4 regions of the Stenotrophomonas sp. YJH_SMC_120 genome follow, and region 3 is predicted to be linked to each of the others. Evidence: predicted binding sites of a transcription regulator. Region 3 holds the regulator's gene; each other region holds the start of a gene.
What was found. The regulator FliA, encoded in region 3, starts transcription of late flagellar genes. The targets are predictions, from matches to a motif close to TAAAGTTTNNCNNNCNNNGGCCGATAA.

Region 1 (5,962 bases), on a different contig from region 3:
CGCGGCGCCGACCGTTCCAAGGACCAGAGCTACTTCCTGCACCAGCTGGGCCAGGAGCAGCTGGCGGCCACCCTGTTCCCGATCGGCGACCTGGAAAAGACCGACCTGCGGCGGATCGCGCGTGACGTCAGCCTGCCGACCCACGCCAAGAAGGACTCCACCGGCATCTGCTTCATCGGCGAGCGTGACTTCCGCGAGTTCCTTGGCCGCTACCTGCCGGCCAGGCCCGGCCAGATCCTCGACCCGGCCGACGGCAGCGTGATCGCCGAACATCCGGGCGTGTTCTATTTCACCCTGGGCCAACGCGAGGGCCTGAACATCGGCGGCGTGCGTGGACGCCCGGCCGCGCCGTGGTACGTGGTCGGCAAGGATGTGGCCAGCAACGTGCTGTACGTGGACCAGGACCGCGACAGCAAGTGGATGCTGTCCGAGCGCCTGCGTTCGGAAACCGCGCACTGGATCGCCGGTTCGCCGCCGGCACGGCGCTTCGAATGCACCGCCCAGACCCGCTACCGCCAGCCCGATGAGCCGTGTACGGTCCAGGTGCTGGACGATGGCAGCGTGCTGGTCACCTTCGCGCGCCCGCAGCGCGCCGTTACCCCCGGTCAATCGCTGGTGCTGTATGACGGTGACGTGTGCCTGGGTGGCGCGGTGATCGCCGCCACCGATGCGCCGGTGGAACAGCGCCTGCGCACCACCCCTTCCCCTTTTGAGGTAATCGCTGCATGAGTTTCACTGTCGACGACCGCGTCCTGGCCCTGGCCGGCATTGCCCAGGCCCTGCAGCAGGTACGCCGCATCGCCGATACCGGCCATTCCGACGCCGCCGCCGTGCGCACCGCCGTGGACAGCGTGTTCCGTGTCGATGCGTCCTCGCCGCAGGAGGTGTTCGGTGACCGCCATGCACTGAAGTCCGGCCTGCGCCTGCTGCACAACTACTTCCGCAGCCAGGGCCAGGACCCGATCCTGCCCAAGCTGGCCCTGTCGGTGCTGCAGCTGGAGCGCCGCTTCGTTCAGGATGGCGCCACCGTGAACAAGGTCGCCTCCGGCATCGAGCGCGCCCAGCGCCAGGCCACCGAACTGGGCGACAGCGGCCACCCGGACGTGCTGGCCAATCTGGGAGGCCTTTACGCCGACACCATCAGCCACCTCAAGCCGCGGGTCATGGTGCAGGGCAACCCACACTACCTGGGCCAGGCTGGCGTGGTGGCCGAAATCCGTGCCCTGCTGCTGGCCGCGGTGCGCGCTGCGGTGCTGTGGCGGCAGCTGGGCGGCAGCTACTGGGACTTCCTGTTCAGCCGCAAGGCGATGATCGAGGCCGTGGACCGGCAGCTGGCCTGAGGGTGCGGGGTCGGATCCCTTTCCGGCACGGAAAGGACTCTGACCCCGAAGCCGCCAAGGCGCCGGAAAACCGGCGCATTCAGAATGCACTTCGAGGCACATCGACGTTAAAGAGAAAGGGGGTACGGCCGATACATCCTCCGTGCACCTCCCGAGAACGTCCATGTACTCACGCATTTTCATCCGTCTGGCCGCCCCCCTGGCTCTGACCCTGCTGCTCCCCTTCGCCATCGGTTTCGAATGGCCGGCCGCCCTGCGCTGGGCGATCCTGACCACGATGACGCTGAGCTGGCTCGGCTTTGCGTGGTGGACCACCCGCGCCCAGGCGCACCGTTCCCCGGAACATGCCCGTGTCCTGCGTGAGCAGGACCAGCTGCTGACCGAACTGCGCAACTTCGTCGGCAACGAGATTGAGGGTTCGCGCGGCGAAGTGGAACGCGCCCGTGACCTGATCCGCCAGGCCGTCTCCAGCCTCGGTGGCAGCTTCGATGCGATGAACCGCAAGTCGCGCCAGCAGAGCCAGGCCCTGTCGCGCATCGTCGACCGCGCCGGTGATGAAGGCAATGCCGGCCTCGACGTTGCCCGTTTCGCCCAGCACGCCAGCCACCGCATGGAGCAGCTGGTGGAAGCACTGGAACAGGTCAGCGGCCAGAGCAGCACCACCGTGCAGCACATCGACCAGATGGCGCAGCACCTGGATGGCATCTTCGCGCTGCTGGAAGACGTCAAGTCGATCGCCGACCAGACCAACCTGCTGGCGCTGAACGCCGCCATCGAAGCCGCGCGTGCCGGTGAAGCCGGCCGAGGCTTCGCGGTGGTCGCCGACGAAGTGCGCAACCTGTCCGAGCGCTCGACCACCTTCAACGAGCAGATCCGCAAGCTGGCGCACAGCTCCAAGGACGCCATCGCCAAGGTGCGCGAGACGGTTTCGCACATGGCCTCGCGTGACATGGACCGCTCCCGCGAAGCACGCCAGGAAGCGGCGGCAATGCTCGACAATGTCGCGCAGATCAATGCCTCGCTCGGCGACGGCATGCGTGAAGTGTCCGAGTGCGCCCGTGCGATCGATGGCAGCGTGGCCGAGGCCGTGCGCGCCCTGCAGTTCGAAGACATCGCCACCCAGGCGCTGGGCGGCGTGCACACCCACCTGGACCGCCTGACCGCGATCAACCGTGAAGCGGTGGCGCTGCAGGAACTGCTGCACCGCAATGGCGGCGTGTTCGACGAAGAGATCGCCACCGCCCTGCAGCGCACCGGCAACCGCCTGCGCGAACTGCGCAGCGAATGGGAACGCCCGCCGCACAAGCCGGTTGCCCAGCAGAGCATGGGCGCCGGCACCGTCGAGCTGTTCTGATCCTGATGTCCGCTGCCCTCGCCGGCAGCCCGCAAGGCCCCGGTTCGTCCGGGGCCTTTGCCTGTAACCCGCCATTGGATGCATCCTGTACGCGCACCATGACCCTGATCCGCGCCCTGCCCGCCCTCACCGACACCGAGCGCCCGCGCAACGCGAGCGTGCGTGAGCAGCTGCAACAGCTGGAGGATGTGGCACGCGAGGAGATCCGCGAGCTGCAGCAGCTGGCGGATGCGCGCTCTGCCCCGTCGCGGGCGGACGAGGCGCTGCTGGGACTGGCCTGGGACCTGGGGTTGGACGGGGAAGCGCTGAAGTAGATCCACGCCGTGCGTGGACGGCTTTCATCCGCCGGTGTGACGCCTGGCCCTCGCCGCAACATCCACGCATGACGTGGATCTACCGGGGTGGCGAAATCGTTGTGGCATGATCCACCGATCCCGTTCATGGAAGACCGATGGCCATCGCCCTGATCGCACTCCTGCTGATCGAGACCGTCCTTCTGATGGCGTGGGTGGCCAGCTATTTCAGCTGGGGCATCACGCTGTTCAACGAACGCATCGCGGCGTCACCGGCCATGCAGGCCCGGCTCTCGCTGGGCAGCCTGGAGCGTGACCTGCCCCAGGACAGATGGCTGCAACTGGCCTTCCATGCGCTGCCCGATGGCAGCGTGGCGTTCCGCGAGAGCTTCGCGCCGAGCTTCGGCCTGCGCTACTTCCCGGTGATGCGCGGTCGCATCGTACTCAACGCGCGACGGCACGAGGTGCGGGTGATCGGCCTGTGCAGCTGGTTCGTGGCGATCCTGTCGCTGTTGCTGTTGCCACTGGTGGCGATGCGCCCGGTGGTGGCGCCGATGCTGCTGGTGCTTCCGCTGTTCCTGGCCAGCTATCTGGTCCAGAAGCGGCGCTATGCGGCCATTGTCGAGGCATTGCGCATGCAGTTGAAGGCGGATTTTCCGAGGTAGATCCACGCCATGCGTGGATGATCGAGAGGCACAGGCATCCGTGCCGACCAACGGTCGGCCCCCACCAAAGCGGGTTGCGGTAGATCCACGCCATGCATGGATGGTCGCCATGCGGCGCCTGCTTAGGCATCCGAGACACCCTTTCCGTGCCGACTGAGAACACCCGAGACAATCCCCGCGCCAATCGCGCCGAAACCGAAAGCGATGACATTCCTGACGGTCGATATGAGCAGCGCGAAGTTCAGTTGCCACGCGGTAGGAGGTAACCACCTGGAAATGTCCTGCAGCCGATCAGATAGCAGCTCGAAGCTCAGATAGTTCACGCTTGCACTGAGTATCAGGAGACTTCCAAACACACATTTCGAATGATCGCCATGTACGTTTCTTCTGCAGAAGAGGTAGAAAACCAGGTAGCAATTGATCACCAACGACGCAATTGCGCTGGCGAAACTACCGTCGGCCGTGATGAAACGCGCCTCCGGCAGCCGTGCCTGAAGCTCACTGAGCCCACCCCAAGTGCAGAGCGCGACGACAACGAACATCTCGACCATGCGCATGTCGCTAGTTCGGGAAGGATCGTCGATCCATTCCCGGAAGCGAACAGGCAAACTCTTCGCGTCGCAATCCTCGCCCGATCCTGCTGATGAAATAATGCGCAACTGAGGAATCATCTACTCACCGCACCAGCATCACTTCCCCACTGGCATCGGTGCGCAGCGAAACCGGCTGTGGCTGGCGCAGCCACTGCGCCAGGTCACGCGGGCTGAGCGGGCGCGAGTACAGGTAGCCCTGGATCTCGTCGCAGCCCTGGCGGCGCAGCATGTCCTCTTCCTGGTGCGTTTCCACACCCTCGGCCACCACCTTCATGCCCAGCACGTGGCCCAGGTGCACGATGGCCTGGGTCACTTCGGCCGTACCCGAATCGTGCAGCATGCCCTGCACGAAACTGCGGTCGATCTTCAGGCGCCCCACCGGGAAGCGGTTGAGGTAGTTGAGATTGGAGAAGCCGGTACCGAAGTCATCCACCGCCAGCGGCACGCCGTGCCGTTCCAGCACGTCGAAGCAATGGCGCAGGATGTCGGTGTCACGGATCAACGCCGACTCGGTCAGTTCCAGCTCCAGCCGCTGCGGTGGCCAGCCATGGGCGTGGCAGATTTCGATCACGCGCTCGGCAAAGCCGCGGTCTCGCAGCTGTACCGCAGAAACATTCACCGCAATGCGGTCGAAACGCAGACCGGCACGGTCCCAGGCGGTTGCCTGGCGGCAGGCCTCATTCAGCACCCAGTCGCCGATCCGCACGATCTCGCCGCATTTTTCGGCAATGGGGATGAACTCGGCCGGGCTGCAGTAGCCGATCCCGGGGCGGTGCCAACGCAACAGTGCCTCGATCGCCGGCGGCTCGCCGTGGTGGGCGTGCAGCAGCGGCTGGTAGGCCAGGCTGAACTCTTCGCGCTCGATGGCGCCGTGCAGGGCATGCTCCAGCTCCAGCTTGCGCTGGATGCGGGCCAATGCGTCCTGGCTGTAGTACTGGTAGGTGTTGCGCCCCGCTTCCTTGGCCGCGTACATCGCGGCATCGGCGGCACGCAGCAATGAATCGAAATCGGTCTGTGCATCGCCCAGCATCGCGATGCCGACGCTGGCGCCGACCTTCAACGTGGTCTCGCCACGACGCAGCGGCTCGGCCAGCGAAGCGATCAGCTTGCGCGCGACGTGGCCGGCGTCTTCCGGCTCGGCCAGGTCGCGCAGTACCACGATGAATTCATCACCACTGAAGCGGCCGAACAGGTCGTTGTTGCGCAGGTTCTGGTGCAGGCGCGTCGCAGCGGCCTTCAGCAGTGCATCGCCGGTGGCGTGGCCGAAGCTGTCGTTGATGGTCTTGAAGCCATCCAGGTCGATGAACAGCATCGCCAGCGATGTGCCACGGTCACGTGCTTCCTCGATGGCCTCTGCCGTCTGCTCGCCAAGCAGCACGCGATTGGGCAGGCCGGTCAGCAGATCGTAGTGGGCCAGCAGTTCGATGCGCTCGTTGGCCTCGCGCTCACGCGTGATGTCACGGAACAGCACCACGAAGCGCGGCGGCAGGCCGTCACGGCGGTCCAGCTCGATCAGCACCTGCACCCAGACGCGCAGGCCGGACTGGCGGTAGAAGCACAGGTCCAGCTGCTCGGGCAACCCGCCGTTGGCGATGCGCGCCAACGCCGCTTCGAAGGCGTTGCGTGAGTCCTCGGTGTACAACGCCAGCGCCTGGTCGAGGGTGATCGGTTCCTTGCGCAGGCCGTGAATGCGATAGCACTCCTCGGTCCACTGCAT
Region 2 (5,962 bases), on a different contig from region 3:
CTGCACCGAGGCCACGATCTCGCCCATCGTGGTGCCGGCCTGACGAACCAGCGCCGATCCATCGGCGACCTTGCCGACCGAATCCTCGATCAGGCCCTTGATCTCCTTGGCCGCACCGGCCGAGCGCTGCGCCAGCGTGCGCACCTCACTGGCCACCACCGCAAAGCCCCTCCCCTGCTCGCCGGCACGCGCAGCTTCCACCGCCGCGTTCAAGGCCAGGATGTTGGTCTGGAACGCGATGCCGTCGATGACACTGATGATCTCGGCGATCTTCTTCGACGAGGCTTCGATGGCCGACATGGTGGTGACCACCTGGCCGACCACCTCGCCGCCCTGTGAGGCGACGCCATGCGCACCGATGGCAAGCTGGTTGGCCTGGCGTGCGTGCTCGGCGTTCTGTTTCACGGTGGAGGTCAGTTCCTCCATCGACGCAGCCGTCTCTTCCAGGTTCGCCGCCTGCTGCTCGGTGCGCCGCGACAGATCGGTGTTGCCCGAAGCGATCTCGCCTGCCGCCAGGTTGATGCTGGACGCGCTGGACTGGATACGGCCGACAATCTGCTTGAGCTGATCGACGGTGGCGTTGCAGTCATCACGCATGCGGGCGAACACGCCGTGGAAGTCGCCCTGCATGCGTACAGTGAGGTCACCGCGCGAGATCGCCTGCAGCAGGGTCGACACCTGCACCAGGTTCTCGTCGGTGGTCTGCATCAGGCGATTGAGCCCGGCCACCATGTCGCGGAAATCATAGGCGAAGCGATCTTCATCGCCGCGCAGGCTGAAGTCGCCGGCGGCTGCGGCCGTCGCCAGCCGGCGGATCTCACCGTTGATCGCCGACAGGCTGGTCTTGGTTTCGTCCATGGCCTGGGTGATTGCGGCCTTCTCGCCCGGCAACGGATCCATGTCCACTGACAGATCACCGCGGGCGTAATGCTTCATTACTTCGATCAGCCGGTTCTGCACCTGCACATGCGAGCCGACCAGCGCATTGGTCTCGTGCACCATGCGCCCGTAGTCGCCAGGAAAAGCACTCTCGTCCATGCGATAGCTGAGGCTGCCCGCGTCGTGCTGGCGGGCCAGTTCACCCTGCGCCGCCATCACCGACTGCAACTGCGCCTGCATGCGCTGCATCGACCTGAGCAGCTGCGTCACCTCATCGTTGCCGGACGCGTCGATGCTGTTGTCCAGCCGCCCGTTGGCGATGCCGTCGGCCAGCTTCACCGCACCTTCCAGCGGGCGGGTCAGGCTGCGGGTGATGGCCCACGCGGCCAGCGAGCCCAGTACCAGGCTCAACGCGCCGAACACGATCGACAACGTGCCGGTCCAGGATTCGGTTGAACGGTATTCCTCGCGACTGCGCTCGGTCAGTGTCTCCTGATGCCGCAGCAGGGTCGAGATCGCCTCATTCCATGCGGTGGCCAAGCCGTGCTCGGCGAGCAGTTCCTTGGCCGCGCCGTCGAAATCACCGGCCTTCATGCGCTCGTGCAGATGCTGGGTGGAGGCGTCGGTGGCCTTGCGTGCCGCGTCGATTTTCGCCACCAGGGCATCACCAGTGGCGTCGCGTGGAATCTTGATGTACTTGGCCCAGATACCGTCGTAGGTCTGCGACAGCTCCTGCGCCTTCTGATAATCCTTGTCGAAATCCTCACCGCGCTTGATCACCATCAGCCGGCGATGCATCAGCACCGCGTTGTTGGTATCCAGCATGTCGTTCAACAGCCGCATCTTCACCATGTTGACGTCCACCACTTTCTCGAACTGGGCGGACTTCAGGTGGTTTCCGTACAGCACGAGGCCAACGATGGCCACGATGAACAGCAGCAGCAAACCGAACCCGGCACCCAGCCGGGATCCCACTCGAAGGTTGCGTAAGGCGAGCATCTCAATTCCCTTGATCATGGCCGTATGAAGGGTGACGGCGCAGCGGAGGGAAACTTTACGGGACTTTATATATGGACCGATCCAAATATATGGAACTGTGCAGGCAGTCAGAAAATGCAGCGACCAATAATGGCGCCACATCATTACCGAATGCCACTGACACGCCAGCGCCCGATGAAAATTACACAAATTGACACCATAATCACGCCTACCCCATCCAAGGCGGCCCGGATTATCTGCGCCGGACACAACCGTCGCCCGGGCGGGCTACAGTCTGCAGATGACACGGATCCCACACATCGAAGGCGCGTCCATCAACGACATCATGGCCAACGAAGACTGGCAGCTGGGCGCAAGCCTGGACGCGCTTGATGACCCGCTGCACGGCAGCTACGGCGCGCTCGCCGGTCATGCCGCCACCACGATGGTGTGGCGTGACATCGCCCACGGCCGCGAGGCACTGGGCCGCGAGACCACGCGCGCCTGGCTGCGGTCCAAACTCGATCAGGACGGCAGGTTCAACGGTCCGGTCATCCAGCCTCAGTTGACGGCACTGTCGATTGGCCAGGGACAGGCCTACTTCGAGATCGTCATGGAGATCTTCGGCAGCCATCCGCAGATCACCCTGGTGCCAGGCTGAGCACTCTGCAGCAACCAGCCCCCATCAGCTCAAAGCTTGGCCAGGGCCTCGCCCAGACGGCGTGGGAACGCCACTTCGCTGGCCAAGTGCCATGCGCGTGCATTGGCGCCCAGCCGGGTCCACTCGGCCTCATCCATCGCCAGCGCACGCTCGACGGCCTGTTCCAGCGCCTTCTCATCCACATGCCAGGTTCTGGACAGATGGCAGGGCTCGCCCTCGTGCGCGGCGACCAGGATACCGCGGCTGTCGTCGATCATCTGGTTCATCGGCGCGCCGTCGCAGGTGATCACCACCGCGCCGCAGCTCATCGCTTCCACCAGGTAATGGCCCCAGCCTTCGGTCTGCGACAGGCACAGGTGAAACGCATGTTCGTTCTGCAGGCGCTGCACCTCCTGGTCGGGCAGCCGCTCGCGGACGATCCGCAGGTTCGCGGCCCCGCCCTCATCTTCGTCCGAAGGGCCGCCGCGCAGGATGGTCAGCAAGGGCCACTCAGGGTGCCGCTTCCAGACATTGACGAGTGCAGCCGTCCCCTTCATGCGACTGGTACCGGCCGCATGCAGGAAGCTGCGCGGTCTGCGCGGCACCGCTGGGTCGTAGCGGTCACGGCTGCAGAAACCGACTTCCAGCGCGCGCATGCCCAGTGCGTTGAAGATGCGCGTGGCTTCTTCGGTCTTGGTCAACAACGCATCGAACCGCGGCAGGATCCGCAGGCTGCGTGCGGACACCCATTCCGGATTCGGAATCAACAGATTGACCTCGGCCAGTCCAAAGCTTGCCGGCCGGACATGCTCCAGCGAGATGTTGATGTCGAACCGGGCCGGCGTGCGCCCCAAGCTGAGCCACGAGGCCAGCAGCCTGCGCAGGCGCATCCCGCGCAGTTTCCAGGCACCACCATTGCGCACCGCGTCCAGACGGCTGACCGTCACCGTGTGCCCGAGCTGCTGCAATGAGCGCTCGATCACCTGGATGTCATGGGACAGGCCACGCTGGTTGTCGGCGGCCAGTAGATGGATATGCGCCATCAGGACGGACTCCCTGGCCGATGCAGGTTACGCGCCGGCAAGGCGGTCGCCATCATGAAGCCCAGCACCAGGTAGAAATAGAACGAATGCGGCATCGCCCGGTAGAACACGTTGTCCGTGAACGCCGAAAGCGCATAGACGATGACCACGGCAAGTCCGGCGATGGCGATCGTCGCGGTGATGTCGTCGGCGTGGCCGAGGCGCCGCACGAAATGAATGCCGGGCAGGATGAAGACCAGCAGCATGATCAGCAGCAACGGCACGCCACCGGTCACCGCCGCTTCCAGGTACTCGTTATGCGGGTGGTTGTAGCGGAAGATCGACTCGGATACCTCGCCGCGGGCGATGCCCTCACGTGCATAGGTACCGAACTGGTTCAGGCCCACCCCCGCCACGGGATGCTCGGCGAAGGCGTCGACCGCCACGCCCCACATGGCGATGCGCTCGCGGACCGAGCCGACCTCCTTTTCCTGGTTGAAGCCGGAGATCTCGCCACTGACCTCACCGAAGCGCTGGATCACCTCGTGGTTCAGCACCGAGGTGGCGCCGACCACACCGATGGCCAAGGCACCGACGAAGACCAGTGCCCCCCGCCAGCGCCGGGTTCGCCGGACGTGCACCACAATCACCATCAGCATGGCGGGAATGAACGCCAGGATCGGCCCGCGACTCTGCGCCAGGATCGAACCGTAGACGCCGACGGCGATGGCCACGCCGTGCAGCCAGCGTTCGGCCGGATGCACATTGGGCTGGATCAACCGGATGACCGAGAACAACGCCATGCACAGCGTCACCATGGTGAACTCGATGGCCGTCCATTCGCCGCCACTGAAACCGTGCGCGCGTTCAAGACCCATCACGTGGTGCTGCACGATGCACGACCCGCCGAAGACCAGGGTGGAAACGGCGAAGATCTTCCAGATCAGGCGCCAGTCCAGCGCAGTGGCGAACACAGCAGCGGTACCCAGGTAGAGCAGTGTCTGCGCCGGCAGATCCAGCTCGTTCCAGCGCAGCCCGTGCCAGAGGATGCTGTAGAAGGCATAGGCCAGGCGCAGGAAGCAGACGATCACGATTAACCGGGCGATGCGGTAGCGCAGGCGGACATCGGGCTGGCGGCGAATCAGAACCACGCCGGTGACCAGCAGGGCCAGCAGCAGCACCGCCTTCAACAAGGTGTAGGGTGCGGAGCCGGCAAACGGAACGATGGCGACCAGGATGCTCAGCAGGACGGTACGCCAAGTGTAACGAGGTTCGGCGGCCATGCAGGCTGCAGTCATGCTTGTTCTTTCCATCAACGCCCGCCCGGGGACAAGTCGCCCCGTTTTCCATGGAGGCCGCTTGGCGGAGATCGCCGGGGCTGACACTACCGTGGGACCCTGGGGAAATCAACCAAAGTGCCGGGGCAGGGGCGCAGGCGTTGGCACACGGACAGCCTCCAGGCCCAGCGCGGGTGCCGCGGATCATCGACCGCCCCAGGTCGCTACACTAATGACCTCTCCGGCCATGCCTGCGCGTGGTCACGCCCCGACGCCCTGCCCAAGACGCGAAACGCCCCAAGTGACTGATACAAAAGACAACACCAGCAACGCCAAGGCGTCCAAGGATCACACCCCGCTGATGAAGCATCACGGGCGCATGCTTTGCATCCGTATGTTTCTGAAAGATATTTTCCGGGACCGCGCCCACTGAGGGCTGGCATTGCTACACTGTCGCTACACGACTCTTGAACCGCGGCGCGGCTCATCGCCTCTTCCTTAGGGTCAAGTCCCGACCTCGCAAGGACTCCCAAGCGGCAATCGCTGGACGCGTTAGGGAACGAACCATTTCCACACTGAGCAGCCGCGTGGGCTGACCGAGATTCTGACAACGGCGCCGCCGCCGTTCGGCCCCTGAGCAGCCCATCTCGACTTCCATCATCGCCCGCCCCTCGCTCTTCATGGCCGAGAAGCGCTGCACGCGCTTTTTCCAGTGACCGAACTGCCGATCTCTTTCAATGCGACTCCAATGACCGAGACTACGGCGGCTTTGGTTAGAATCCGATTCGAAGGGCCGATTGTAGATCGAGCCCTAACGCCAAGAGACAGACGGGCTAGGCAGCCCATACAGGGGAAAACATGGATTTCAGCGTTCCACGAAACCGGCCATTGGCCGAGCTTCTTTCTCAAGCCGGCAGTGAAGATCTGGATGTCCTTGCTGACTTGATCACCGACAACGGCAAGGGACGGCTCGCGCTCGATTCTGGCATCAAGGCGCTCATCGTTAAGCGAAAGGCCGAAGGGGCCCTTCAGTCGATTGCTGATGTCCTGGAAAAGGAGATCTGCGACTTCGGCGGCAACACCCTGATGAACACCTACAGGTCCTCCGGGGTCGAATACCCGGAGCTAGCTAAAGACGTTGCTAAAAAGCTGGGTAGCAAGATCCC
Region 3 (5,962 bases):
CGCGCAGGCCGCGCAGGGCTTTCGGCAGTGGCTTGATGACCACCTCCTCGCGCCCGCGCACCTGGTCCACGACCAGGCCGAAGCGCGCTTCACCGGCCTGCAGCACCACGATGGTCAGCAGGGTCGACGCGGCGGGCGTCACATCCAGCCACTGGCGCAGGTCGACCAGCGGCAGGGTGTGCGAACGGCGGTCGAGCACGGCGCGGCCATCGAACCAGCCCAACGACGTGCGCGGCGCGTGCAGCACTTCCATCACACGCGCCAGCGGTAGCGCGTAGACGTCCTCGCCGGCCTGCACCAGCAGGGTCGGCAGGATCGCCAGGGTGAGCGGCACGCGGATCAGGAAGCGGCTGCCACGCCCCAGTTCCGACTGGATCTGGATCTGGCCGCTCAGTTCGCGGATGCGCGACTGCACCACGTCCATGCCGACGCCGCGGCCGGAAATATCAGTGACCTGCTGCTTGGTCGAGAAGCCGGGCAGGAACACCAGGTGCAGGCACTCCTCGCTGCTCAGGCGGGCAGCGGCTTCCGGGTCGATCAGGCCCTTCTCGCGCGCCTTCGCGCGCAGCTTCTCGGGGTCGATGCCGGCGCCATCGTCCTGCACCTCGATGCTGACGTAGTCACCTTCCTGCTGGGCCGACAGGCGCACATGGCCCATCCGCGGCTTGCCTTGTGCTTCGCGCAGGTCGGGCATTTCCACGCCGTGGTCGATGGCGTTGCGGACCAGGTGCACCAGCGGGTCGGCCAGCGCTTCGACCAGGTTGCGGTCGAGCTCGGTCTCGGCGCCGACCAGCTCCAGGTCCACTTCCTTCTTCAGCGAGCGGGCGACGTCGCGGGCGACCTTGGGGAAGCGCGAGAACACCTTGCCCACCGGCTGCATGCGGGTACGCATCACCGCCGACTGCAGGCGGGCAGTGGCGATGTCCAGCGTCGATACGGCGCGGTCCAGCTCCTCGTCGCGCAGGCGTGCACGCAGGGTCTTCAGGCGGTTGCGGGAAAGCACCAGTTCGCCGATCAGGTTGACGATCGCATCCAGGCGCTTGGTGTCCACGCGCACGGTGTGCTCGGCCTCGGCCATCGGCTTGGCTGCCGGCTTGGCTGCAGGTGCCGGGGCGGGTGCCGGGCGCGGTGCTGCGGCGGGGGCCGCCGCGACGGCGGCAGCAGGCTTGGCGCCTGGCGCAGCGCCACCGTGCAGCTGGTCCAGCAGGGCTTCGAACTCGTCTTCGCTGATCAAGCCATCGTCGGCTTTCTTCGCCGGCGCGACCGCGGTCGGCGCGTTGCCGCCATGCAGCTGGTCGAGCAGGGCCTCGAATTCGTCGTCGGTGATCAGGTCGCTGCCGGCTGCCGCAGGCGCGGCCGCAGCGACCGGCGCGGCAGTGCCACCGTTCATGTCGAACTGCGCGATCAGGTCCGGCGGCGCATAACCCGGCTCGGTGCCGGAGGACACGGCGTCCAGCATCGACTGCAGGTAGTCCAGCGATTGCTGGGCGGCGTCGAAGTGGTGGGCCTGCAGCACCGCCTGCCCGGCACGCGCGATGCCCAGGGCCTCTTCAGCGGCGTGGCACAGCTCGACCATCGCGGTGACGCCAAGGAAGCCGGCACCGCCCTTGAGCGTGTGGTATCCACGGAACACCGCGTTGAGCTGCTCGGTGTCCTGCGGTGCCTGCTCCAGCGACACCAGCTGTTCGCCCAGGCGATCCAGGATTTCCTGTGCCTCGATGATGAAATCGGCAGTGATGTCGTCGGATACCGCGCTCATGCTTACAGCCCCAGATCCGACAACAGGTCGTCGGCGTCGTTCTGCGAGACCGCGTGGCGGTCCAGTCCCTTCAGTGCCGGCCCGGCCAGTTCCGGGTCGGTGCGATGCTGTTCCGGCGGCAGGCCGAGTGCGCCGAAGCCCTCGTGCACGCGGCGGACGATGCCGACCACGCGACGGATGATCTGCCCGGTCAGGTCCTGGTAGCTCTGGGTCAGGGCGATCTCGGTCAGGTTGTGGCGGATGCGCTCGAGCTGCGCGTCCTGGCCCGGCTGCAGGCCTTCAGCACGCAGCTGTTCGGTCAAGCTGCGGCATTCCTCGGCCAGGTCCAGGGTGCGGTGCGTGGCCTGTTCGGTCATGGCCACCACGTGGTCCAGGCGTGCGCAGGCGTCGTCCAGCTCACCGGCCTCGCTGGGCACGGTCGGCAGCTCACCCAGTGCCTGCCCCAGCTCGCGGGCCAGCCGCGAGAGGCCGCTCATCATCGGCTGCGTACGCAGCGCGACCAGTCCGTCGATGCGCTGCCGCCAGGCGGCCTCGTCACCGGACTCGAGTGCGTCCAGGGCTTCCTGCAGGCGCAGGGCGAGGGCGCTCTTGTCGACCGTGGTATCCATCAGGCGCTGGCCGCCAGGCGTTCGAAGATCTTGCCGAGCTTCTCTTCCAGCGTCTGCGCAGTGAATGGCTTGATGATGTAGCCGTTCACGCCGTTCTGGGCGGCTTCGATGATCTGTTCGCGCTTGGCTTCGGCGGTGACCATCAGCACTGGCAGGGTCTTCAGCTTGGCATCGGCACGGATCGCCTTCAGCAGCTCGATGCCGGTCATCACCGGCATGTTCCAGTCGGTGACCACGAAATCGAACGGCTGGCTCTGCAGCAGCGACAGCGCGGCATGCCCGTCCTCGGCTTCGGCGGTATTGGTGAAGCCCAGATCGCCCAGCAGGTTCTTGACGATCCGACGCATGGTCGAGAAGTCATCGACGATCAGGATGCGCATGTTCTTGTTCAAAGCAGAGTTCCTTTGTTGTTCATTCCGGGCGGCCGGGGGCAGCCGCCTCGGGCATGTTCATTCTTCCAGGCCGGCGTCCGCCGCCTCGAAAATCTTGAGCCGGCCACGCAGGCGCAGCACCGCCTGGCCGTGGATCTGGCAGACCCGCGACTCGCTCACGCCGAGCACCGCGCCGATCTCCTTCAGGTTCAGTTCCTGCTCGTAGTAGAGCGAGAGCACCAGCTGTTCGCGCTCGGGCAGGTGGCCGATGGCCTTGCCCAGCTCGCGGCCGAACTCACCACGCTCCAGTACCTGCTGCGGGGTCGGGCCGCCCTGGGCGACGGTGTCCAGCTCGCCCTGGTCCTCGATGCGCGACTCCAGGCTCAGCACCTGGCCACGTGCGGCGTCCTCCATCAACCGCAGGTATTCGGGCAGCGGCATCTCCATCGCGGCGGCCACCTCGGTGGCGCTGGCGGCGCGGCCGCTGCTCTGTTCCAGGCGGCGGATGGTGGCGGCGGCATCGCGGGCACGGCGGTGCACCGAGCGCGGCACCCAGTCGCCACGGCGGATCTCGTCGATCATCGAACCGCGGATGCGGATCGAGGCATAGGTCTCGAACGAGGCGCCCTGGTCGGCGTCGTAGCTGCGCGACGCTTCGATCAGGCCCATCATGCCGGCCTGGATCAGGTCGTCCACTTCAACGCTGGCCGGCAACCGCGCGGCCAGGTGGTGGGCGATGCGCCGCACCAGGTCCGAATGCTGGGCGATGACCTCGTTGGCCGCCGAGCGCTGGACTTCCCTGTACTGGGCTGCGCCTTTCATGCGGCCACCCCGCGCTGCTTGAGGATGCGCTCGAGGAAGAACTCGACGCCGCCACGCGGTTCGGTCGGCGCCTGCCAGCGTGCGGTGCGACGCGCGATCTCGGTGATCGCCAGCGCGGCCGGGCTGGACGGGTAGGCCTTCACCACCGGCTGCTGGCGCTGCACCGACAGGCGCAGCCAGTCGTCCTGCGGCACGCAGCCCAGGTAGTTCAGCGAGACATCGGCGAGGAACTTCTCGCAGACGCGGGTCAGCTTTTCGTACAGCACGCGGCCCTCGTTGGGGTCGCGCACCATGTTGGCCACTACCTGGATGCGGTCCACGCCGCGTTCGCGCGACAGCACCTTGATCAGCGCGTAGGCGTCGGTGATCGAGGCCGGCTCGTCACAGACCACCACCACGGTGTCCTGCGCGGCCTGGCAGAAGGTCAGCACGCCGTCGGTGATGCCGGCGGCGGTGTCCACCACCATGATGTCCAGTTCGCGTTCCAGGTCGGAGAACACGTTGACCAGGCCGACGTGCTCGGCCGGGGCCAGCTCGGCCATGTGCCGGCGGCCGGACGCGGCCGGCACCACCAGCACGCCGTTCGGGCCTTCGACGATGACGTCGTCCAGCGAGCAGCGGCCGGCGACCAGGTCGGCCAGCGTGAAGGTCGGGTTCAGCCCCAGGATCACGTCGATGTTGGCCAGGCCCAGGTCGGCGTCCAGCAGCAGCGTGCGCTTGCCCATGCCGGCCAGTGCCACCGCCAGGTTGGCGGACACATTCGTCTTGCCCACGCCGCCCTTGCCGCCAGTGACGGCAATGGTGCGCACAGGGCCGAGCGGCTCGCTGCGGGTGGCCGACAGCGGGAAGGTCTTGGTCAGCTTGGCGTACTCACGCGACGGCATGGTTCAACTCCGGGTTGCAGGGCATATCGGCCGCGCGGCGCAAATCTTCAAGGCGAAGTACGAGATTGGCCGCACTGGCCCGGTGCAGGTCCTCCGGAACGTCCTGGCCATCGGTCACCCAGGTGATCGGCAGGGCGTGGTCCACGGCCACTGACAGGGCGTTGCCGAAGCGGCCGGTCTCGTCCAGCTTGCTCAGCACCAGGCCCTGCAGGTTGGCGGCGCCGAAGCGGCGGACCACCTCGTCCATGTCGCCGAAGCTGGTGTTGGCCGGCAGCACCAGCAGGGTGCGTACCTGGCGGGCGGCGCGCAGCCACTGCAGCTGCGCGGCCAGCGCGCGGTCGCGCGGGCCCAGGCCGGCGGTGTCGATCAGCACCAGCTTGTAGTCCTTCAGGCGTTCCAGCAGCTGGTCCAGGTCGGTGCCGCTGTTGGCCTCGTGCACCGCGATGCCGAGCTGGCGGCCGTAGCCGTACAGCTGCTCGCGGGCGCCGATGCGGGTGGTGTCGGTGGTCACCAGGGCCACATCGCGCGGCGCATGCTTCTCGGCGAAGCGCGAGGCCAGCTTGGCGATGGTGGTGGTCTTGCCGGCGCCGGTCGGGCCGACCAGGGCGATCACGCCGCCTTCTTCCAGCGGGTCGACCGGGGCGATCGGCAGCTTGCGCGAGATCAGCCCCAGCATCAGGCCGCGGCCACGATGGGCTTCGGTCTCCAGCGGGATCTGCATGGCCACGTCGCGGGCCAGCCCGGCGTCGAAACCGTACTCGTCCATCAGGTCCAGCGCGGTGGCGCGCACCGGGCTGCCACGCAGGCGCTCGTCGGTGAGGCGGTTCATCTCGCGCTCGATCACCTGGCGCATGCCGGCCACTTCCTGGCGCAGCTGGCGGATCTCGGCGTCGTCCTGGGCAACCACGGTCAGCGTCGGTGCCGGGGCCAGCATGGGGGCCGGGCTGGCTTCGCCGGCGGCTTCGGCCGCTGCCGGTTCGCTGGCGGCGATCCCGGGCTGCGCTTCGGTCACGGCAGCGGTCGGCAGCGGCGGCGGCTGCACTGCCGGGGCCACGCTTTCGTGATGCATGTCGCGCGGCGGGTCGATCTGGAAGCGGGCGCGGTTGGCCGGCACGGTGGCGGCCGGCGCAACGATGGCCTCGGCGAATGGAGCGAAGCTCTGTTCGGGCAGCGCCGGTTCGTTGACGGCGGCGCGCGCCAGGGTGGCGGCGAAGCCAGTGCTGCCACGGGTCGGCACGATCTCGTCTGCGCTGTCCAGGGTGCGGCCGGTGGCCCCAACGGCCGCACGGGCGAGGGCGGCCACGGCCGAGGTGGTGGCGGCGACCGGTTCCGGCGCCGGGGTGCTGCTGCGGCGGCGGGTGACCGCGGCGATCACCGCGTCAGCAGCGGTGCGCGGCTTGGGTGCCGGCGGCGGTGCGACATCACGGCGCGAGGCTTCCAGTGCACGCTGCACGGCGCTCTCGTCGTAGTTGGCCGCGGCGACGATCTCGACGCCTTCCTCGATCCGGCGGTTGGACA
Region 4 (5,962 bases), on a different contig from region 3:
TAACGGTCAGGCCCACCGGATGGACGGGGTGGGCCTCTCGGCTGCCGAGGGTAGCCGCAAACCGGCTGCAGGTGGAGCGCGTCGGCACCTCCCGGCACCGTCGCGCTGTCCCTCCATTCAGTCCTGCAGGCCCGGCTCACCGAGCGCCAGCGGCACCCGCGAACCATCCAGCAGGCCACGGCTGAGCTTGCCACCCTCGATGAACAGCAGTTCGCCGTTCTCGCCGTTCTTGATGCTGCTGTCGATGGCGATCACGCGGTCGCCGTGGAAGCTGCTGACGTGCGGCATCGAGGTATGGCCAACCACGATGCGCTTGAGCTGCAGGCGGTCGAGCACAGCCTGCACACCCGCGGTGTCGAGGCGGCCATCGAAATAGCCGCGGTACCAGATCGGGCTGGTCTTGCCGTCGTACAGCGGTGCGGTGGCCGGGTCGGCCTTCACTTCGGCCTTGGGCAGGCCCAGCGAGGCCTGATAGGCCGCGTTGGTGCGTGCCGGGTCCAGCGCCAGCTGCACCGCCTCGGGCGAGATGCCGCCGTGCAGGAACAGGCTATCGCCGATCTTCAGCAGCACCGGGCGGGTGCGCAGCCACTGGCCGATTACCGAGTCGGCGCCATACAAGTGCGGGTAGCTGCGACCGAGCAGCTGGGCGCTGCGCAGGTATTTCGGGTTGACGTAGCGCAGGTCGTCGTACAGCACCATGGTCTCGTGGTTGCCGAGCACGAAGTGCACCGCGCCGCCGGCGGCGGCCGCCTGCTGCTGCAGGCCATACAGCAGCCAGAAGGCTTCGGTTACCTGCGGGCCGCGGTCGAACACATCGCCGGCGATGACCAGGGTGTCCTTGCCCAGCGCCCAGCGGTCCTGTGCGTCGATGACCTGGTGGGCACGCAGCAGGCGCACCAGCAGCCCGTACTGGCCGTGGATGTCGGACAGCGCCACGATGCGCGGCACGGCCGGCAGCACGGAGACCGAAGGCGCATTCGGGGCGGCCACGTGCACGCTGTGTTCGTAGCCACAACGCGGGGCGATGTCGGCGCCTGCGGCCTGCGTGGCAAGTGTGTGCGACTCGACCTTGTCGTCGCAGATCCAACTGGCCTGCAGCTGGTTGCCCTGGCGGAACACATAGGGGCCATCGGCCTGCACGTGGTCGGCGGGCGCGGCAACCTCACGGGCCTGCGTGGTTGCTGTGGCGCAGGCCAGCAGCGGCAACAGCAGGGCGGTCAGCAGGGAAGGGCGACAGCGCGACATCGGCGGCATCCAGCGGCGGAAAGATCCGATGCTAACCGGCGCGGGCGTCCGTCGGTGTGCGCGAATGGGCGGATCAGGTGTCGCGCCCGTCGTCCTTGAGCTTGCGCACGCGGGTGGCAGTGGGCTGAAGCGGCTGGCCATCGCGCCCGCGCGGCTGCATGTAGGGCAGCGGCCGCCGCGTCGCCAATTCGATCAGCTGCGAATGGGCTTCGCCTGCACCGAAGCGATGGCGCTCCCCCCACTGGCGCAGTGCGACCAGCAGCGGGAACAGTTCCAGGCCTGCGGCGGTGAGCACGTACTCTTGGTAGGCCGATCCATCGGAGGCTGGCTGCAGCTGCAGGATGCCGGCCTCGACCAGCCGGCGCAGGCGGTCGCTGAGGATGTTGCGCGCCGCGCCGAGGCTGCGCTGGAAATCACCGAAGCGGGTGATGCCGTCGAAGGCGTCGCGGATCACCAGCAATGCCCAGCGGTCACCGAGCAGGTCGGCACTGCGGGCTACAGGGCAGGGGCTGTCGGCGTGCATGCTGGGTATCTCCGAATGTGGTTGCAGTTTAAAACCAATGGCGATAGCCTGCATCTGGTTTCAAATTGCAACCATATGATGAGTGCCACATCGCTTCCCCGCCCGCTGCTGGTCCTGCTTGCGGCTGCCGCCGGCGCCAGCGTCGCCAACGTCTACTACGCGCAGCCGCTGCTGGATCAGCTTGCACGCGCCTTTGCGATGGACCGGGCCGTGGCCGCCGCAGTGCTGGCTGCCACCCAGGCCGGCAGCGTGCTGGCGTTGCTTGGCCTGCTGCCGCTGGCGGACCGCGGCGACCGGCGACGCCTGCTGCGGCTGCAGTTGATCGCGCTGGTGCTGGCCCTGTTGTGGCTGGCGGCGTCACGCACGGCGAGCTGGCTGTTGTCGGGCATGCTGCTGGCAGGCCTGCTGGGCACCGCGCTGACCCAGGGCCTGATTGCCTATACCGCCATGCTGGCACGGCCCGAGCAGCGCGGTCGCGTGGTCGGTGTGGTGCAGGGCGGCGTGTTCATCGGCCTGCTGCTGGCGCGCGTGGTGTCCGGTACGGTGGCGGCGGCCTTTGGCTGGCAGAGGGTCTACCTGCTGTCAGCGGTGGTGATGGCAGCGTTGGCGGCGCTGCTGTGGCGGCGCCTGCCCGCAGTACCGGTGCCGTCGGTCCCTCCACGCTGGCGCGAGCTGCTGGGCTCGATGCTGGGCATGCTGCGCCGCGATCGAACGCTGCGCGAGCGCGGGCCGCTGGCATTGCTGCTGTTTGCCGGCCTCAATGTGTTCTGGGCGGCGGCACCCTTGCCGCTGTCGGCACCGCCGCTGCACTGGTCGACCGCAACCATCGGCGCGCTCGGCCTGGCCGGCGTGGTCGGTGCGCTGATGGCGGCGCGGGTCGGACACTGGATGGACCGTGGTTTCGCGCATCGGGTCAGCCTCGGCGCGCTGTTGTTGATGCTGGTCGCGTGGTGGCCGCTGCTGGGCCTGCCGCATTCGCTGTCCTTGCTGTTGCTGGGTGTGGTCGTGCTCGACCTGGGCGGCCAGGCACTGCATGTCTCGAACCAGGCATCGTTGCTGCGTGCACCGGCAGAACAGCATGGGCGCCTGGTGGCGTTGTACATGCTGTTCTATGCGGTGGGCAGCGGTGCGGGAGCGGCGGCGGGGCCCTGGACGCAGGTGCGGCATGGCTGGCCCACTGTGTGCCTGCTGGGGGCTGGCATCGCGTTGCTGGCGCTGCTGTGGTGGGCAGCGTGGCGGGTGGGGGCGTTCAATGCATCGGCTGGCGCGCGAACCGGTAGAGTCGACTGCTCTTCGTTCCGACGGCGAAAAATCCCGCGCTGCGCGCGATAGTCGACCAGCGGTCGACTCTACCTGTCCTGCCGTCATCGCTGCAGTGCACGCCGCCCCGGGGCTTCCTGCAGGTCCGCTCTGGCGACCACCACGCGGTTGCGGCCGCTGCGCTTGGCCTCGTACATCGCCGCGTCGGCACGTGCCATCAGCCGTTCGTAGTCCGGGTGGCCGTCATGGCCGGCCACGCCGATGCTGGCGGTCAGCTCCAGCACCTGGCCGTTGGCCAATGCCACCGGCGACTGCGCGATCTGCCGGCGCAGGCTCTCGGCGATCACGGTCGCCTGTGATTCGCTGGCCGCCACCAGCACCACCACGAATTCTTCGCCGCCATAGCGGAACAGGTAGTCGCTGCCACGCGTGAGCTGGCCGAGCAGGCCGGCCACGTGCTGCAACGCACGGTCGCCGGCATCGTGGCCATGGCCGTCGTTGATTGCCTTGAAATGATCCAGGTCGAGCAGCAGCAGCGAGAACGGTGTGCGGTTGCGCGTGGCCAGCTCGATTTCCCGGCGCAGCACGGTGGGCAGGAAGCGACGGTTGAGCAGGTTGGTCAGCGCGTCGCTGCCGGCATCCAGTTCGCCGATGCGCTCGAACAGCAGCGTCATCAGGGTGCGGATGGCGGCCAGGTCCTCGCGGATGGCCGGCAGCACCGCCAGTCGCTGCGCCGGAGCATCGCCACTGGCGCGCTGCAGGTGGCCGTCAATGCGGGCCATCAACTGGCCCACCTGCTGCGTTTCGCTGCTTTCGCCGAAGCTGGGGATGCCCTTGTGGGTGAACCACAGGCCGAACTCCGAGGTGGCCAGGCTGGCGTTGTCGCTGGCCTGCACGTGGCCGGCGAGGGCGTAGAGCAGGGCGTTCTCCCAGTCCAGCAGCAATGCGCGCTGGCGCTCGCGTTCGGTACCGACGTTCTGTACCAGCGAGAACAGCCGGTAGGCGGCGTCGGCACGGGTGGAGCGCTCGCGCGCATGGGTGTAGGCCAGGGTCATGCCTTCCATGGCGATGTCCATGATCGCGCTGAGGCAGGCGATGGCGGCGAACGCGGTCGCGCTGTCGGGCGCGTCGTCGCGCAGGCGCACGAACAGCTCGTGCTTGAGCACGCGCGCACCGCGGGTGACCAGGTCGACCGGGATGCCGACCCGTGCGTGTACGTCGCCGATCACCCGCTGCGAGGCGACCGTGGTGGCGATGCCAGCGGCGTCGGTGGTCAGCAGCTGTACCAGCCAGCGCTGCATGGCCGGCTGCAGGCGCTGCTTGACCTGGTCGTGGGACAGGAAGCGGCGTGCGCGCCCGTCCTGCAGCAGCACTTCGTAAAAGCGCTGGGCCAGCGCGGGTGGGGCATCGGAGGCAGCGGCCTTGAGCAGCGCGGTGGCGGCAGGGCCGGCCTGTAGCAGGCATTGCTGCCAGGCCTCGGCCAGCGGCTGGCTGGCATCGTCCAGTTGGGGTGGTTCCACGTCGATCTCTGACTGCGTACGGCAAACCACGGGTATCGGCCGCGGCGGCATACGGTTGATGGCGGGGTAGCCGGCCAGTTTACGCGCGGTGCAGGCTTGCACGGTGCGCAAAGCACATCGACGCCGCTGCGGCAATGAGTGAACGCATTTGAGAATCACTCGCATTGATGGGAGAATGCGCGCACGGAGCGGGCTGCAGGTGCCTGCAGGACGGCTCCGCCTCCCCCCTCGTCGTTGCCTCAAGCCCTTTGCCAGAGGCCCCGCAGCCCTGCCAGAAGGTCCTGATCATGTCTCCTGCCGTTGTCCATTCGCCGCGCCCGCTGGCGCTTGCCGTTGCCGCTCTGCTGGCCGGCAGCGCCCTGACCGCCCAGGCCGAAACCGACGCCACCGATATCGACACGGTGCACGTCACCGCCTCGCAGATCGCGCGCCAGGCACTGGGTACCTCGACCATCACCGCCGAGGATATCGCCCGGCGCCCGCCAGCCAACGACATCGCCGAGCTGTTGCGGACCATGCCGGGCGTCAACCTGACCGGCAACAGCGCCTCGGGCCAGTACGGCAACAACCGCCAGATCGACCTGCGTGGCATGGGCCCGGAAAACACCCTGATCCTGGTCGATGGCAAGCGCATCGGCGCACGCGATGCCGTGCGCATGGGGCGCAGCGGCGAGCGCAATACCCGCGGTGACACCAACTGGGTGCCGGCGGAAATGATCGAGCGCATCGAAGTGCTGCGCGGCCCGGCGGCGGCACGCTATGGCTCCGGTGCCTCCGGCGGCGTGGTCAACATCATCACCAAGCGCCCGACCGGCGACCTGACCGGTGCGGTGGACCTGTATGGGCTGGTGCCCGAACACAGCGCCGAAGGTGGCAGCGAACGCGTCGGCCTGCAGCTGAGTGGGCCGATGACCGACACCCTGTCGTTCCGCCTGTACGGCAATCTCAACAAGACCGACGCGGACTCGCTGGAGCTCAACCGCCAGTACGCTACCAACCCCAACGCGGTGCCGCCGGCCGGCCGCGAGGGTGTCAAGAACCGCGATGTCAACGCGCTGCTGCGCTGGGACGTGACCGCCAACCAGGTGGTGGAGTTCGAAGCCGGCACCAGCCGCCAGGGCAACGTCTACGCTGGTGATCGCGCGGTCAGCACCACCGGTACCTCGACCGGCGTTGACCTGGCGGCACTGGCCGAGGGCGAAGCGGAGACCAACCGCATGTACCGCAACACCGGCGCGATCACCCATCGTGGCCGCTGGGGCGACGTGACCTCGCGGGTGACAGCTGCGGTGGAGGCGGTGAACAACTCACGCATCAACGAAGGCCTGGCCGGTGGCCCGGAAGGCAGCTTCAACGGCACCGACTGGTCGACCTCGCGACTGCGCAACTACCAGCTGGACGGCGAAGTGAGCTT

Region 1: a site for FliA is predicted at 1,449-1,475, ahead of AC5P60_RS04165 (methyl-accepting chemotaxis protein). Genes of this name have one in related genera too.
Region 2: a site for FliA is predicted at 1,910-1,936, ahead of AC5P60_RS02365 (methyl-accepting chemotaxis protein). Genes of this name have one in related genera too.
Region 4: a site for FliA is predicted at 4,581-4,607, ahead of AC5P60_RS02245 (GGDEF domain-containing protein). Genes of this name have one in related genera too.

Annotation. Positions count from the first base shown of each region.
Region 1 covers NZ_JCAFRY010000002.1:22,318-28,279, reverse strand. The annotation lists gene mnmA (tRNA 2-thiouridine(34) synthase MnmA) at 1-729, shown strand, start outside; gene hflD (high frequency lysogenization protein HflD) at 726-1,340, shown strand; gene AC5P60_RS04165 (methyl-accepting chemotaxis protein) at 1,504-2,694, shown strand; gene AC5P60_RS04160 (hypothetical protein) at 2,793-3,008, shown strand; gene AC5P60_RS04155 (hypothetical protein) at 3,146-3,652, shown strand; gene AC5P60_RS04150 (hypothetical protein) at 3,775-4,323, opposite strand; gene AC5P60_RS04145 (bifunctional diguanylate cyclase/phosphodiesterase) at 4,328-5,962, opposite strand, start outside.
Region 2 covers NZ_JCAFRY010000001.1:462,555-468,516, forward strand. The annotation lists gene AC5P60_RS02365 (methyl-accepting chemotaxis protein) at 1-1,878, opposite strand, end outside; gene AC5P60_RS02370 (barstar family protein) at 2,159-2,518, shown strand; gene AC5P60_RS02375 (glycosyltransferase) at 2,548-3,540, opposite strand; gene AC5P60_RS02380 (O-antigen ligase family protein) at 3,540-4,817, opposite strand; gene AC5P60_RS02385 (YaaW family protein) at 5,655-5,962, shown strand, end outside.
Region 3 covers NZ_JCAFRY010000028.1:26,322-32,283, reverse strand. The annotation lists gene AC5P60_RS20295 (chemotaxis protein CheA) at 1-1,759, opposite strand, end outside; gene AC5P60_RS20290 (protein phosphatase CheZ) at 1,762-2,367, opposite strand; gene cheY (chemotaxis response regulator CheY) at 2,367-2,759, opposite strand; gene AC5P60_RS20280 (RNA polymerase sigma factor FliA) at 2,817-3,560, opposite strand; gene AC5P60_RS20275 (MinD/ParA family ATP-binding protein) at 3,557-4,444, opposite strand; gene flhF (flagellar biosynthesis GTPase FlhF) at 4,431-5,962, opposite strand, start outside.
Region 4 covers NZ_JCAFRY010000001.1:438,286-444,247, reverse strand. The annotation lists gene AC5P60_RS02260 (metallophosphoesterase) at 118-1,245, opposite strand; gene AC5P60_RS02255 (winged helix-turn-helix transcriptional regulator) at 1,319-1,768, opposite strand; gene AC5P60_RS02250 (MFS transporter) at 1,844-3,100, shown strand; gene AC5P60_RS02245 (GGDEF domain-containing protein) at 3,133-4,548, opposite strand; gene AC5P60_RS02240 (TonB-dependent siderophore receptor) at 4,836-5,962, shown strand, end outside.